Regions from separate parts of the Kitasatospora brasiliensis genome, predicted to be linked through region 1. Evidence: riboswitches for the same ligand, from Rfam matches in the RefSeq annotation. Region 1 holds a riboswitch; the other holds the start of a gene.
The links. Region 1 has a riboswitch for glycine ahead of gcvP (aminomethyl-transferring glycine dehydrogenase). Riboswitches for the same ligand answer to the same signal wherever they lie in the genome.

Region 1 (7,680 bases):
CCGTGCGGTTCGAGACGCCGTGGAGCGAGCGGGGGCGGGTGCGGACCTTCGCGATGGACGACCCGGCGCTCGAAGCGGCTCGGCCGCTGCCGCTGCGGCAGGTCCAGGGCGGGGAGGACGAGGAGCACGAGACGGGCCCGAGTGGCTGAGACGGACCCGGGTGGCTGAGGAAACGAAAGCGGCCCCACCCGGTGGGGGAGTACCGGGTGGGGCCGATCACCGTGCCGGCTCCGTACGTTCGTGATGCCCTCGCGACGTACGGAGGCCGGGTGCCCCGCGCCCTGTCCCTGAGCGCGGGGGCCGGACGCCTCGTCAGGCGTCGGTCTTGACCAGCTCGGGGCTGGAGCTCTGTTGGGCCGAGCCGCCGACGACGGTCGGGGCGGCGGCCGACTTGACGCCGCGGATCAGGAACGGGACGACGCCGGCGACGATGCAGACGACGGCCGCGGTCCAGAACGCGTGCTTGTAGGCGTCCAGGGTCGGGAAGGTGAACGGGATCTGCGGCGGCAGCTTCATGGTGTCGCCGGTCAGGATGGCGGCCATGACGGCGGTGCCGATCGCGCCGCCGACGGTGCGCAGCACGGCGTTCATGCCGTTGGCGATGCCGCTCTGCTCGGCCGGGACGGCGCCGTTGATGTAGGCCGGCATCGCGGAGAACGCGAGGCCGATGCCGAGGCCGAAGATCGCCGAGGCGGTGTAGATGTCGGCCTCGTGGCTGTGGCGTACGGCCAGGTAGGCCATCGCGACGGCGCCGAGGACGCCACCGAGGACCAGCGGCAGGCGCGGGCCGCGGCGGCCGATCAGCAGGGCGCCGAGCGGGGCGGCGACCATCGAGCCGAGGGCGGACGGCAGCAGCATGACGCCGGCGTGCAGCACGGTGGCGGTGAAGCCGTAGTGGGTCAGCTTCTCCGGGGTCTGGGCGAAGTTGCTGATGACCATGAACGAGCCGTACATGCCGAAGCCGATGAGCAGGCCGGCCAGGTTGGTGAAGGCGACGGCCGGGCGGGACATCATCTTCATGTCCACCAGCGGGTGCGCGACCTTGGACTCGATGATCACCCAGACCAGGGCGACCACGGCGGCGACGGCGAACAGGCCGAGGGTCTTGGTGGAGGTCCAGCCCCAGTGGTTGCCCTGGCTGACCGCGACCAGCAGCGCGGAGAGCCAGCCGGCCAGGGTGAGGGCGCCCAGCGGGTCGGCGCCGCCGTCCTTGTCGACGACCGGGTCGGACGGGACGCGGAAGGCGACCAGGGCGACCGCGAGCAGGCCGAAGAGGAGGCCCATCCAGAAGATCGACTTGTAGCTCCAGTGCTCCAGCAGGAGACCGGTGGCGACCAGGCCGAGGCCGGAGCCGACGCCCATCGAGGCGCTGATGGCGGCGACGCCGCCGGTGACCTTCTGCTTGGGCAGCTCGTCCCGGACGATGCTGATCGCCAGCGGCAGCACACCGCCGCCGGCGCCCTGGAGGACGCGGGCGACGACCAGCCAGGTGAAGGAGTGGGTGCTGACCGCCAGGGCCGAACCGGCGACCAGTCCGGCCAGCGAGATCAGCAGCATCGGCTTGCGGCCCCGGAGGTCGCCGAAGCGGCCCAGGAGGGGAGTCAGCACGGCTGCGGAGAGCAGGTTGGCGGTCATCAGCCAGGTGATGCTGGAGGCGGAGACGTCCAGTTCCTTGGCCAGCGACGGCAGGATCGGGACGACCGCGGTCTGCACCACGCTGAACGACAGCATCGCCAGGATGAGGGCCGGCAGGACCCGGGCGTTGCTCTGCTTCTCGGCCGCGGTGGTGGGCTGTGGTGCCTCACTCACGGTTGCTTCCTCCCGTACATAGTGAATGAACTGAAGTAACTTTGCAGGGGATACTTCAGAGTGTCAAATATCGAGTGGTTAAGCTTTGGCAAAGGGGAAGGGTCGGGTACGCGACAAGAGGTGCGGGGGTGTGGTGGCACGGCCAGGGCCCCGGACGGGTGTCCGGGGCCCTGGCCGTGGGGTGCCGTCAGGTGAGGTCGCGGGGGGTGTCGGTGGTCGGGTCGGTGGGGGAGGCGGGGGTGGTGGTGTCGTGGACTTCGATGTGCTCGCGGCGGACCTCCTCCCGGATCACCTCCTCGGTGGTGTAGCGCTCGACGACGAGGCGGACCCGTTCGACGGGGGCGAAGCGCTTGCGGATCACCGGGCGTTCCTCACGGAGAGTGACCTCCTCGACGGCCTCGGCGATCTCCTTGTCGGTGAGGCCCGCGCGCTCGGCCTCGCCGACCGGCATCCGCTCGACCCGGACGCGCTCATGCACCAGCGGGATGCGGCGCTCGACCTGTTCGGTCGTCACGTACCTGCGCAGCTTCGCGGTGCCGATGGTGTGCCACTCGGTGGTGATGTCCAGCCGTTCCTCACGGCAGGTGATCTCGACCGGGCTGCTGGTGGTCGCGGCGGCGGGCGTGGGAGCGGGTTGCGCCTGGTGCTTCGGCTCCACGATGGGGGCCGCGGCCGCGGGCGCCGCTGCGGCGGCCGGCGCGGGGGTACCGAGGGGTCGCAGGTCGGCCTCCGCGGCGGCGGGAGTGGCGGCGGCCGGGATCGGGGCGGGCTCGGCGTGGCGCTCGGCGGTGTGGAAGGTGAGCGACTTGGCGGGGGCCGCCGCGGTCGTCGCGGCGGCGGCCGCGGTGGTGCCGAAGTCGAGGTCCGGCTCCTTGGCGCGGCTCCCGGCCTCGCCGCTCGGGTGACCGTCCGCCGGGGTGTCGAGCCCGTAGTAGCGGTAGAGCTGGAGCTCCTGGGCGGGGGAGAGGTGCTGGCCGACGCCGAAGTCCGGCGACTCCTTGACCAGCGACTTGTCGTACGGCACCCGGAGCTCGTCGCCGGCGAACTCACTCGTGGTCAGCGGGACGAAGGCGTCCCGGCCGAAGATGCCGGTCCGGACCGCGGCCCACTCGGGCCGGCCGGTGGCGTCGTCCAGGTAGACCTCGTCGACCGTGCCGATCTTGTCTCCGTTGCGGTCGACGGCTCTGTGGCCGATGAGGTCCCGGGGGTCGATGTCGGTCTGCACGCTTTCCTCCAGTGCGCTGCCAGTGCGCTGAGCCGCGGAACTCCGCAGGAAGGCGGCCGGAGCACCCGTTCCGTCCGCCACTTCATACCAAAAGCCATGAATCGGGCGGACGCGACCGGAGTGCGCCGGACGGGCTGCGCACTGGACCGTCCGAGGGGACGCGCGTAGACCCCGAACGACCTGATGCACCGGTGATCGGGGGGCCTCCCGCTGGTACCCTGGGCGGCGACCGCAGAGCCCGCTCGGGAGAGTCTTCGATCACGAAAACCGCTGGTCGGAGCGCCGAAGGAGCAACTCCTCCCCGGAATCTCTCAGGCATCCGTACCGTGTGGGGTAGGTCACTCTGGAAAGCAGGGCAGGAGTGTCGGCACGGGAGCCGGCGATCACCACCCTCACCGACGGTGCAAGCCGGCGGAGCGCCCACAGCGCCCCGTGCGGGTGAAGCTCTCAGGTCCCGATGACAGAGGGGGAGGCCTGTCGGGTTCGTCCGTCCAGGCTGGTCCGTCGCCCGCAGGGGCGAAGGCCGGCCCACGTACGTGCCCCAGCCGGTCCGTGACCAGGAGGCCTCGACCACCATGAACGCCCAGCCGAACGCGGGACGCCCCACCAGCGCCTCGACCCTCACCGAGCTTGAGCTGGCCAGCCCCTTCGAGAACCGCCACATCGGCCCCGACGCGGCCGCGCAGGAGAAGATGCTGGCGTCCGTCGGCTACGGCTCGCTGGACGAACTCGCCGCCACCGCGGTGCCCGAGGCGATCCGTTCCATCACCGCCCTGGACCTGCCCGCGGGCCGGACCGAGGCCCAGGTCCTGGCCGAGCTGCGCGAGCTGGCCGGCCGCAACCAGGTGCTCCAGCCGATGATCGGCCTGGGCTACTACGGCACCTTCACCCCGCCGGTGATCCTGCGCAACGTCATGGAGAACCCGGCCTGGTACACGGCCTACACGCCGTACCAGCCGGAGATCTCGCAGGGCCGCCTGGAGGCGCTGCTCAACTTCCAGACCCTGGTCTCCGACCTGACCGGCCTGCCGACCTCCGGCTCCTCGCTGCTGGACGAGGGCACCGCCGCCGCCGAGGCGATGGCGCTGGCCCGCCGCGTCACCAAGGTCAAGGGCGGCGTCTTCCTGGTCGACGCCGAGACCCTGCCGCAGACCGTCGCGGTGATCAACACCCGTGCCGTGCCGACCGGCGTCGAGGTCGTCGTCGCCGACCTGTCCGAGGGCATCCCGGCCGAGATCGTCGAGCGCGGCGTCTTCGGCGTGCTGCTCCAGTACCCCGGCGCCACCGGTGTCGTGCGCGACCTCACCCCGGTGATCGAGCAGGCGCACGGCCTGGGCGCGATCGTCGCCGTCGCCGCCGACCTGCTCGCGCTGACCCTGCTCAAGTCCCCGGGCTCGCTGGGCGCCGACATCGCCTGCGGCACCTCGCAGCGCTTCGGCGTGCCGATGGGCTTCGGCGGCCCGCACGCCGGCTACCTGTCGGTGCGCTCCGAGTACGCCCGCTCGCTGCCCGGCCGCCTGGTCGGCGTCTCCGTCGACGCCGACGGCAACCGCGCCTACCGCCTGGCGCTCCAGACCCGCGAGCAGCACATCCGCCGCGAGAAGGCCACCAGCAACATCTGCACCGCCCAGGTGCTGCTCGCCGTGATGGCCTCGATGTACGCCGTCTACCACGGTCCGGACGGCCTGGCCGACATCGCCCGCCGCACCCACCGCTACGCCGCCGCCCTCGCCGAGGGCCTGCGGGCCGGCGGCGTCGAGCTGCTGCACGGCGAGTTCTTCGACACCGTCACCGCCGTCGTCCCGGGCCGCGCCGCCGAGATCGCCGCCGCCGCCCGCGCCAACGGCATCAACGTGTACCAGGACGGCGAGGACCGGATCTCGGTCTCCACCGACGAGACCACCACCCGCGAGCACCTGGCCGGCGTCTGGGCCGCGTTCGGCGTCGAGGGCGTGGAGATCGCCGAGAGCGCCGAGGCGCTGCCGGCCGCGCTGCTGCGCGAGGACGAGTACCTGACCCACCCGGTCTTCCACAGCCACCGCTCGGAGACCGCCATGCTGCGCTACCTGCGCCGCCTGTCGGACCGGGACTACGCGCTGGACCGCGGCATGATCCCGCTGGGCTCCTGCACCATGAAGCTCAACGCCACCACCGAGATGGAGGCGGTGACCTGGCCGGAGTTCGGCCAGCTGCACCCCTTCGCTCCGATCGACCAGGCCCAGGGCTTCCTGACCCTGATCCGCCAGCTGGAGCAGCAGCTGGTCGAGGTGACCGGCTACGACGCCGTGTCAATCCAGCCGAACGCGGGCTCGCAGGGCGAGCTGGCCGGTTTGCTGGCCGTGCGCGCCTACCACCACGCCAACGGCGACACCCAGCGCGACGTCTGCCTGATCCCGTCCTCGGCGCACGGCACCAACGCGGCCTCCGCGGTGATGGCGGGCATGCGCGTGGTCGTGGTGAAGACCCTGGTCGACGGCGACGTGGACGTCGAGGACCTGAAGGCCAAGATCGAGCAGAACCGCGACAACCTCGCCGTTCTGATGGTCACCTACCCGTCCACCCACGGCGTGTACGAGACCCAGATCACCGACATCTGCGCCCTGGTGCACGAGGCCGGCGGTCAGGTGTACGTGGACGGTGCCAACCTGAACGCCCTGGTCGGCCTGGCCAAGCCGGGCAAGTTCGGCGCGGACGTCTCGCACCTGAACCTGCACAAGACCTTCTGCATCCCGCACGGCGGCGGCGGCCCGGGCGTCGGCCCGGTCGCGGTGCGCGCCCACCTGGCGCCGCACCTGCCGAACCACCCGCTCCAGGCGGAGGCCGGCCCGGCCACCGGTGTCGGCCCGATCTCGGCCGCGCCGTGGGGCTCGGCGGCCATCCTGCCGATCTCCTGGGCGTACGTCCGGCTGATGGGCGGCGAGGGCCTCAAGCACGCGACCCAGGTCGCGGTGCTGAACGCCAACTACATCGCCAAGCGCCTGGCGCCGCACTTCCCGGTGCTCTACACCGGTCCGGGCGGGCTGGTCGCGCACGAGTGCATCATCGACCTGCGTCCGCTGACCAAGGAGACGGGCGTGACGGTGGACGACATCGCCAAGCGCCTGATCGACTACGGCTTCCACGCGCCGACGATGTCCTTCCCGGTGGCCGGCACGCTGATGATCGAGCCGACCGAGTCCGAGGACCTGTACGAGATCGACCGGTTCTGCGACGCGATGATCACCATCCGCGGCGAGATCGACAAGGTCGGCTCGGGCGAGTGGGCGGCCGAGGACAACCCGCTGCGCAACGCCCCGCACACCGCCGCCACGCTGGCCGGCGACTGGGCGCACGGCTACTCGCGGCAGGAGGCCGTCTTCCCGGCGGGCGTGAACCCGGCGGACAAGTACTGGCCGCCGGTGAGCCGGATCGACGGCGCGTACGGCGACCGCAACCTGGTCTGCTCCTGCCCGCCGCTGGACGAGTACGGCGTCTGACGGACCCCAGCGGTGACGCGGCAGGGCCCCGGCGGAGTTTCCGCCGGGGCCCTGCCCCTTCGTGCTGTTCTTCGTGCTGTTCCTGCTGTGGAGTCGGCGGCTGCCCCCGCCGTACGGTCGGACCGGGTGGTCAGGCCGCGTGGGCGACAGGGCGGCGCGGGGCGATCACCCGGCCGTCGGGCAGCAGTTCTCCGGTGTCCTCGAACACGACGACGCCGTTGCAGAGCAGGCTCCAGCCCTGCTCCGGGTGGCGGGCCACCGATTCGGCCGCCTCGCGGTCCTCGGACTCGGCCGACGGGCACTCAGGACGGTGCTGGCACATACGCGTACCCTCGCTTCGCTCTGCGATCCTCCCCGTGGGGCGGCCGCCGGAGGTGGTGCCGTCCGGGGCCGCCGCGGTAGTCGGATCCTGTCCGCGCGCCGACCAGGTGTGGACCGACGCTCAAGTGGGTAGGACAGGTGGTCCTTCCACGCTGGTTCCCAGTGTCGGCATCCGCGGACCCGCGCGCAGGGATTTCGTGACATGCGCCACAACTCCTGGGCAGAGATCACCCGTTCAGGTGGGGCCGACGGGGTGGGGTGCGCCAGTGGGCCAGCCGGGGCATGACCCGTTGGGGTCATGGCGGATGGCCCGGCCGGGTGGTCCCGTCCGGTGAGGTGTGCCGGGGGCATGGCCGGGGGCCGCCGGGCGGGTGGGCCCGGCGGCCCGTGGGGGTTGCGGCGGGTCAGGAGGAGCCGAGCAGCAGCGGTCGGGCGAGCGGGGCGCGGGCGAGCAGCGGCAGCAGTTCGGCGGCCGGGCTGGCGCGGTGCGCGGTGACGCCGAGCGGGGCCGGGGCCAGCGGGATCAGCAGGTCGCCGGAGGGCCCGGTGTCGGGGCTGTGCAGCCACAGCGCCGTGGCGTACTGGCCGGGGAAGGTCAGCAGTCGGGGCTGCCGGGGCGTCCGGGAGCTCTGGGCGAGCTGCCAGGCCTCGCGCAGCGCCCGGACCGTCGAGTCGAGGTACGGACCGGCGGTGAAGTGGGAGAAGGTGTGGCCCTCGGCACTCTGCACCACCTCGGCGGCGGCGGCCACCTCGGTGCCGTCCTTGATCAGGAAGCGCCATCCGGTGCGGCGGGCGGCCGGGAGCTCCGGGCGCGGGCCGTTCAGGACGTGCACCGCGAGCGGGTGGGCG
Region 2 (7,680 bases), on a different contig from region 1:
GGCGGCCGGAGGCGTTCTCCTCGTTGACCGCCATCGCGTAGAGGGTCACCCACTCCATCGCGTTGGCCGGCCCGATCCCCTCGGCGCGCAGCGTCCGCGCCGCCGCGGCGGCCCGGCGGCGGACCTTCAGCCCACCCGGCAGGATGCCCTCGCGGGTCATGCCGGCCCGCACGCACTCCTGCATCACGGACCAGATCTCCAGCAGCCCGGTGCGGATCTCCTCCTCGCTGCGCCAGGCCTTCTCGTTCTCCAGCATCAGGCCGGAGATGGACAGCCCGGTCTCGCGGGTGAGCCGCAGCAGCTCCTCGCCGGTGCGGAAGGGGTAGCGCAGCGCGGTGTCGTCGGGCTTGACCCGGTCCGCGCCGATCGCGTCCTCGTCCACCACGAAGCCGCCGCCGACCGAGTAGTAGGTCTTCTCCAGCAGGGTCGAGCCGTCGGCCGCGTACGCCCACAGGGTCATGCCGTTGGCGTGGTACGGCAGCGAGCGCCGGCGGTGCAGCACCAGCTGGGTGTCCGGGTCGAAGTCGATGGTGTGCTCGCCGAGCAGGTTGATCCGCTTCTCGGCGATGATCCGCTCGACGTCCTTGTCGGCCTGGTCGACGTCGACGGTGCGGGGCGAGGCGTTCTCCAGGCCCAGCAGGACGGCCTTCGGGGTGCCGTGGCCGTGGCCGGTGGCGCCGAGCGAGCCGTACAGCTCGGCGCGCACGCCCGTCACCCGGTCCAGCAGGCCCTCGGAGCGCAGTCGGCGGGCGAACATCCGGGCGGCGCGCATCGGGCCCACGGTGTGGGAGCTCGACGGGCCGATGCCGATGGAGAAGAGGTCGAAGACGCTGATGGCCACGGGGACGTCCTTGTCTGGTCTCGTGGAAGGACGGGCAGGGGGATGACACGGGACGGGGCACCGCGCGCACTGTCCAGTGTGCGCGGTGCCCCGGGGGCCCAGGTGCGCCGGCGGGGTGAGGCCGGTCACCTCATCCCGAGCGGGATCACTCCTGGTTGCCCAGGGTGGGGTAGAGCGGGTACTTGTCGGCCAGGGCGGTGACCCGGGCCTTCAGCGCGGCGGCGACGGTCTCGTCGAAGGCGGGCTTGAGCGCCTCGGCGATGACGTCGGCGACCTCGCGGAAGTCCTCGGCCTGGAAACCGCGGGTGGCCAGGGCCGGGGTGCCGATGCGCAGGCCCGAGGTGACCATCGGCGGGCGCGGGTCGTTCGGGACGGCGTTGCGGTTGACGGTGATGCCGACCTCGTGCAGCCGGTCCTCGGCCTGCTGGCCGTCGAGCTGGCTGTTGCGCAGGTCGACCAGGACCAGGTGGACGTCGGTGCCGCCGGAGAGCACGGTGGCGCCGGCCTCGGCCACGTCGGCCTGGAGCAGACGCTCGGCGAGGATGCGGGCACCGTCCAGGGTGCGCTGCTGGCGCTCCTTGAACTCCTCCGAGGCCGCGACCTTGAAGGCGACCGCCTTGCCGGCGATCACGTGCTCCAGCGGGCCGCCCTGCTGGCCGGGGAAGACCGCGGAGTTGATCTTCTTGGCGTACTCGGCCTTGGACAGGATGACGCCGCCGCGCGGGCCGCCCAGGGTCTTGTGGGTGGTGGTGGTGACGACGTCCGCGTACGGCACCGGGTTCGGGTGCAGACCGGCGGCCACCAGGCCGGCGAAGTGCGCCATGTCCACCATGAGCAGCGCGCCGACCTCGTCGGCGATCCGGCGGAACGCGGCGAAGTCCAGCTGGCGCGGGTAGGCGGACCACCCGGCGATGATCAGCTTCGGCTGGTGCTCCTTGGCGAGGCGCTCGACCTCGGCCATGTCGACCTGGCCGGTCTTCTCGTCCACGTGGTACGCGGCCACGTTGTAGAGCTTGCCGGAGAAGTTGATCTTCATGCCGTGGGTCAGGTGACCGCCGTGGGCCAGGCTCAGGCCCAGGATGGTGTCGCCCGGCTGGATCAGCGCGAACATCGCGGCGGCGTTGGCCTGCGCGCCGGAGTGCGGCTGGACGTTGGCGTGCTCGGCGCCGAACAGGGCCTTGATGCGGTCGATGGCGATCTGCTCGACCACGTCGACGTGCTCGCAGCCGCCGTAGTAGCGGCGGCCGGGGTAGCCCTCGGCGTACTTGTTGGTGAGAACCGAGCCCTGGGCCTCCATGACCGCCACCGGGGCGAAGTTCTCGGAGGCGATCATCTCCAGGGTGGTCTGCTGGCGGTGCAGCTCGGCGTCGACCGCGGCGGCGATCTCCGGGTCGAGGGCGTGCAGGGACTGGTTGAGAACCGTCATGGTGGTGGTCTTCCCGGTGGAGGAGGAAAGGGGGCCGCGGCTGGGGCGGGGCGGCCGCCGAACGGAGACCGCCCCGGTCAGGTGTCTCAGCCGCCGATGAAGGCGGTGTACTCGTCCGCGCTGAGCAGCGTGTCGGTGGCCTCGACGCGCACCTTGATCAGCCAGGCGTTGCCGAACGGGTCGGCGTTCACCATGGCCGGGTCGGAGACGACGTCCTCGTTGATCTCGACGACCTCGCCGGTCACCGGGGAGAACAGGTCGCTGACCGACTTGGTCGACTCCAGCTCGCCACAGGTCTCGCCGGCGGTCACGGTGTCGCCGACGGCCGGCAGCTGCACGTAGACGATGTCACCCAGGGCGGTGGCGGCGTGCTCGGTGATGCCGACCGTGGAGACACCGGCCTCGGCGGCGGTCAGCCACTCGTGCTCCTTGGTGTACTGAAGGTGCTGGGGGTTGCTCATGGCGTCATTCTCCAGGATGGGAAGCGGGCACGGCGAAGCGGGCCGCCGCTCGGACGGCTCGCGACGTGCGGGTATGGGAAATCGGGGGCTTCGGCGAGCCTCAGCGGGCGCGCTTGTAGAACGGCAGCGCGACGACCTGGACGGGCTCGTGCTTGCCGCGCACGTCCACCGCGACGGTGGTGCCGGGCTCGGCGTGGGCGGCGTCCACGTAGGCCATCGCGATCGGCCGGCCCAGGGTCGGGGACGGCGCGCCGGAGGTGATCCGGCCGATCGGCTCGCCCTCGGTGGAGACCACGGTGTACTCGGCGCGCGGCACCCGCTTGCCCTCGGAGACCAGGCCGACCAGCTTCTTCGGCGGGTTGGCCTCGGCCGCCGCGGCGGCCTGCTCCAGCGCCTTGCGGCCGACGAAGGCGCCCTCGTTGGTGGTCTTGTCGAAGCGGACGACCCGGCCCAGGCCGGCGTCGAACGGGGTGAGCTCGGTGGACAGCTCGTGCCCGTACAGCGGCATGCCGGCCTCCAGGCGCAGCGTGTCGCGGCAGGACAGGCCGCACGGGACCAGGCCGTGGCCCTCGCCGGCGGCGGTCAGCGCCTGCCAGACGTGCTCGGCGTCGACCGGGTGGCAGAAGATCTCGAAGCCGTCCTCGCCGGTGTAGCCGGTACGGGCGAGCAGCACGTCGCGGTCGGCCACCTGGGCCGGGAGGATCGCGTAGTACTTCAGGCCGGGCAGGTCGGCGTCGGTGGTCGCGGCCAGGATGCCGGTGGCCTCCGGGCCCTGGACGGCGATCAGCGCGTAGGTGTCGCGGTCGTCGGTGACGACGGCGTCGAAGCCCTTGGCGCGGGCGATCAGCTCGTCGAGGACCAGCTGGGCGTTGGAGGCGTTGGCGACGACCAGGAAGGCGTCCTCGCGCAGGCGGTAGACGATCAGGTCGTCCAGGATGCCGCCGTCCTCGGCGCAGATCATGGTGTAGCGGGCGCGCAGCTCGCCCAGCGCGGAGACGAAGCCGACCAGCGCGTGGTCCAGCATCTCGCCGGCCTGCGGCCCGGTGACGGTGATCTCGCCCATGTGCGAAAGGTCGAACAGGCCGGCCTTGGTACGGACGGCGAGGTGCTCCTCGCGCTCGCTGCCGTAGCGCAGCGGCATGTCCCAGCCGGCGAAGTCGGTCATGGTGGCGCCAAGGCTGCGGTGCAGCGCGTCGAGCGCGGTCAGGCGGAGGGACATGGCCAGGAACTCCTCGGTCGGGGCACTCAGGGGTGCACGCGACGGACCGGTCCCGCTCGGGGGCCGACCCTGCGCGCGGGCATGCGGCGGCGTGGGTCTCCCCATCTGTCGTCGAACCTGAGAGCTTCACCGCCCGCCTGCCCGAAGCTGATTTCAGCTTGGGGGACAGCATGGCGGCTTGCACCGTGGGTGGGCGTCCGACAGGGCCGGGCGCCGCTTTCCAGATGTGCCTAACCCGTGCGGTAGGGGTGCCTGAGAGATTCCGGGGAGGACTTGCTCCTTCGGCGCCGGCTGTGCCCCGGGCGGGGCATTCCGGGCTCTCCCGCGCGGGTTCGAGCGGCCGGTATGGAGTTGTGGGGGCCCGCGGCGCATGCCGTCGGACGCGCACATCATGGCACGTCCCCGGTAGCGAGGGGGAGAGGGGACCCGGTCACATGAGGCCCGCTCACACGGCGTGGTCCCGAACAGGAGCCCTAACGTCGGGAGCCCCGGGCCCTAGACTGCTGCGCGTCGGCGCAGCAGAGGGCGGCCGACCGGCATGAGGGCGGAATCGGCGGCGCATGGGATACCCGGTGGAGCAGCAGCAGGGGTGGGGCGGACCGGAGGAGGCGCCGGCGGGCGGCTCCTGGCCGGCCAACGAGCTGGAGCAGGTGCTGACCGCGGCCCTGGGCGATCCGGGCGCGACCCCGCGGGTGGTCGAGGTGCTGGCCCGCAGTCAGGTGTGGGTGCCGCTGCCGGCCGGGGCCGATCCGCAGGGGCAGTCGCTGGACCTGCCGACCATCGAGCTGGGCGGCGACCCGTACGTCCCGGTGTTCTCCTCGCAGGAGGTGTTCCTCCGGCACGCACCGGGGATGGCCTTCGCGATCGCACCGGTCTGGGAGTTCGCCCGCGGGCTGCCGCTGGGCGTGGGCATCGCGGTGAACCCGGAGGCCGCGGTGGGCATCCCGGTGCCGCCGCAGGGGGTCGCCGAGCTGCGCCGGGGGCCGCGCGAGGAGCGCTGGGAGGACCCGGCGGCGCCGACCGGCGGGCGGGTGGCGCTGCGCGAGCCGGTGCCGGGCGAGGACCCGGAGCACTTCCTGGCCGCCTGCCGGGCCGAACTGACGGCGCTGCCCGGGGTGTTGACCGCCCGTAGGGCGCTGGCCAGCATCGAGGGCGAGCCGACGGTGATGTTCGTGGGCGTCCAGTTGGACCCGGCGGCCCCGGCCGAACCGGCCGCGGTGAACGAGGCACTCGGGCGAGCGCTGGGAACCGCGCCGCTGCCCGGAGGCGTCCACCTCGTACTGCTCGACCTCGCCGACGACCCGGTGGTCGAGTGGCTGCTCACCCGGGTGATGCCCTTCTACGCCAGGGCCTGAGCGGTTCGTATGACAGGCACGTCGCCGTGGCGGTGGCCGGTGCCGCGCCATAGGGTGCGTGCAGACGGCCGACGGGCCGGCGGGTTCGAGGAAAGAGGCGCGGCGAGGTGGGCGCATGAGTGCGGGAGCAGGAGCGGGCGGTGTGCCGGGGCCCTGGGGCCAGGCACCGGCCGGGCGCCCGGGAGCTGACCCGGGCGCGTTGGAGCGCGCCCTGCGCGAGGTCGCGCCGGAGCGCTACGACGCGTACGAGCGCCTGCTGCACGCGCTGGCGGACGGCCAGGTCTGGATGCTGCTGTGGCACGGCACGCCGGGCAGCCCGGACGCCCAGTACGGGAACATGGAGATCAGCGGCCACGGCTACGCGCCGGCCGTCACCTCGTCCGAGCAGCTGACCTCCTCCGGCTGGGGCCGGGCCCACGAGGTCATCTCCGGCCGGGAGATCGCCGCCTCGCTGTACCGCACCCGCTGGGGCCTGTGGCTCAATCCGCACGCGCCCGGCGGCGGCGTCGGGGTGCCCTGGGCGGACCTGCGGCGGATCGCCGCGGGCCTGGAGCGGCTGCCCGCCGGGCCGTTGAAGCTGAGCGAGCCGCAGCTGAACGCCCAGCCGTTCTTCGCGCTGCTGGAGCGCCAGGCCGCCGAGGTGCGCGCGGTACGGGCGCTGCGCCGGGCCTGGGTGCAGCCCGCGGTGGGGGAGTCGTACCTGGCCATCGGCCTTGACCTGTACGAGAGTTCGCCGCAGGCCGTGGAGGCGGTGCGGGCGCTGATGCAGCGGGCGATCGCGGTGGCCCCGGAGGGGCTCGCGGTGTCCACGGTGGCGATGTCGGACGAGTACGACCCGGTGGCGCTGTGGATGCGCGCCAACGCGCGGCCGTTCTTCGACCGGGAGGCGGGCCGCCCGCCGACCGGCCCGTACCCGCCGGTGCCGCCGCCGGCCTACCCGGGGCAGTCGATGCCGGGTTACGCCTACGGCACCCAGCCGCCCGCGACGGGCTGGCAGCAACAGCAGCAGCCGTCGCAGCGGCCGTGGCCCGGGTACCCTGGGCGCTGAATCGCAAAACCAATTCCCCGAAGCCGACTTGACTGTCCGTCGAGTCGGCTTCGATGCTTTCCGGACGAATTTTCCGGCACGTGCTCGGATCATCTTGACATGATCGTTACAGCAATGTGAAGAGTCATATGCCGAAGATCGCCGAGGTGCATGCGCGCAGATCACAGTTGGGCATCTGTCGGTTGTCAGGGCTGGCGCAAGCCAGTTCGGATGGCAGAGAGTTCTGCGCAACGCACCGCGCGTACTCGAACCCCACAAAGGTGAGCGCGGCCGCCGACAGCCCGCCCGCGCGAAGCCCATCCCGCGTGTTGGCAGCGCCTGTGCACGACGCGCTGCCGTCAACACTCGCTCCTCCTAAGCACCTCCGCACGTCCGTAGCCGCACCGCCGAAGCCGACGGCCGGCACCCGTGGGCCGGCCACCGTCGGCGAGGGGACCAACTGACCATGACCGCATCCGTGACCACCGCCGGGAACGAACCGGAGGCGCCCGCCGCCGCCGGCCCGGCCAAGAAGATCGAGGGCCGCTCCCTCGGGCAGATCGCCTGGACCCGCTTCAAGCGGGACAAGGCCGCCGTCGCCGGCGGCGTCGTGGTGATCGTCCTGATCCTGCTCGCCGTGCTGGCCAAGCCGATCGAGTCGATGTTCGGGCTCGACCCGGACGCCCTCCACCAGGACCTGCTGGACGCCGACCTCGGTGGACTGCCGCTCGGCGACTGGGGCGGCATGAGCCTGGACCACCCGCTCGGCGTGGACCCGCTCCAGGGCCGTGACCTGCTCACCCGCATCATCGAGGGCTCCTGGGTCTCCCTGCTGGTCGCCTTCGGCGCGACCGTCCTGTCCAACACCATCGGCACCGTGCTCGGCATCATGGCCGGCTACTACGGCGGCTGGGTGGACACCCTGATCAGCCGGGTGATGGACGTCTTCCTGGCGTTCCCGCTGCTGCTCTTCGCCATCGCGATCTCGACCTCGCTCCAGGGCGGCGCGTTCGGCCTGCACGGCCTGCCGCTGCACATCATGGTGCTGATCTTCGTGATCGGCTTCTTCAACTGGCCCTACATGGGCCGGATCGTGCGCGGCCAGACGCTGTCGCTGCGCGAGCGGGAGTTCGTCCACGCGGCCCGCAGCCTGGGCGCCCGCGGCCCGTTCATCCTGTTCAAGGAGCTGCTGCCGAACCTGGTCGGTCCGATCCTGGTCTACTCGACCCTGCTGATCCCGACCAACATCCTCTTCGAGGCCGGGCTGAGCTTCCTCGGCGTCGGCATCCAGCCGCCGCAGGCCTCCTGGGGCGGCATGCTCCAGGACGCGATCCGGTACTACCAGGTGGAC

Region 2: it holds a riboswitch for glycine, as region 1 does, so the genes downstream of both, gcvT (glycine cleavage system aminomethyltransferase GcvT) here and gcvP (aminomethyl-transferring glycine dehydrogenase) in region 1, are expected to answer to the same signal.

What each region holds. Positions count from the first base shown of each region.
Region 1 is NZ_JAUOOW010000004.1:124,648-132,327, forward strand. It holds gene QWJ13_RS16685 (DNA polymerase IV) at 1-149, shown strand, start outside; gene QWJ13_RS16690 (MFS transporter) at 313-1,809, opposite strand; gene QWJ13_RS16695 (PRC and DUF2382 domain-containing protein) at 1,997-3,034, opposite strand; glycine riboswitch at 3,268-3,371, shown strand; glycine riboswitch at 3,373-3,505, shown strand; gene gcvP (aminomethyl-transferring glycine dehydrogenase) at 3,610-6,510, shown strand; gene QWJ13_RS16705 (DUF5999 family protein) at 6,641-6,832, opposite strand; gene QWJ13_RS16710 (hypothetical protein) at 7,236-7,680, opposite strand, start outside.
Region 2 is NZ_JAUOOW010000005.1:167,573-175,252, reverse strand. It holds gene QWJ13_RS20390 (L-serine ammonia-lyase) at 1-841, opposite strand, end outside; gene glyA (serine hydroxymethyltransferase) at 987-2,267, opposite strand; gene gcvH (glycine cleavage system protein GcvH) at 2,354-2,728, opposite strand; gene gcvT (glycine cleavage system aminomethyltransferase GcvT) at 2,829-3,947, opposite strand; glycine riboswitch at 4,178-4,282, opposite strand; gene QWJ13_RS20370 (enhanced serine sensitivity protein SseB C-terminal domain-containing protein) at 4,508-5,302, shown strand; gene QWJ13_RS20365 (enhanced serine sensitivity protein SseB C-terminal domain-containing protein) at 5,418-6,350, shown strand; gene QWJ13_RS20360 (ABC transporter permease) at 6,796-7,680, shown strand, end outside.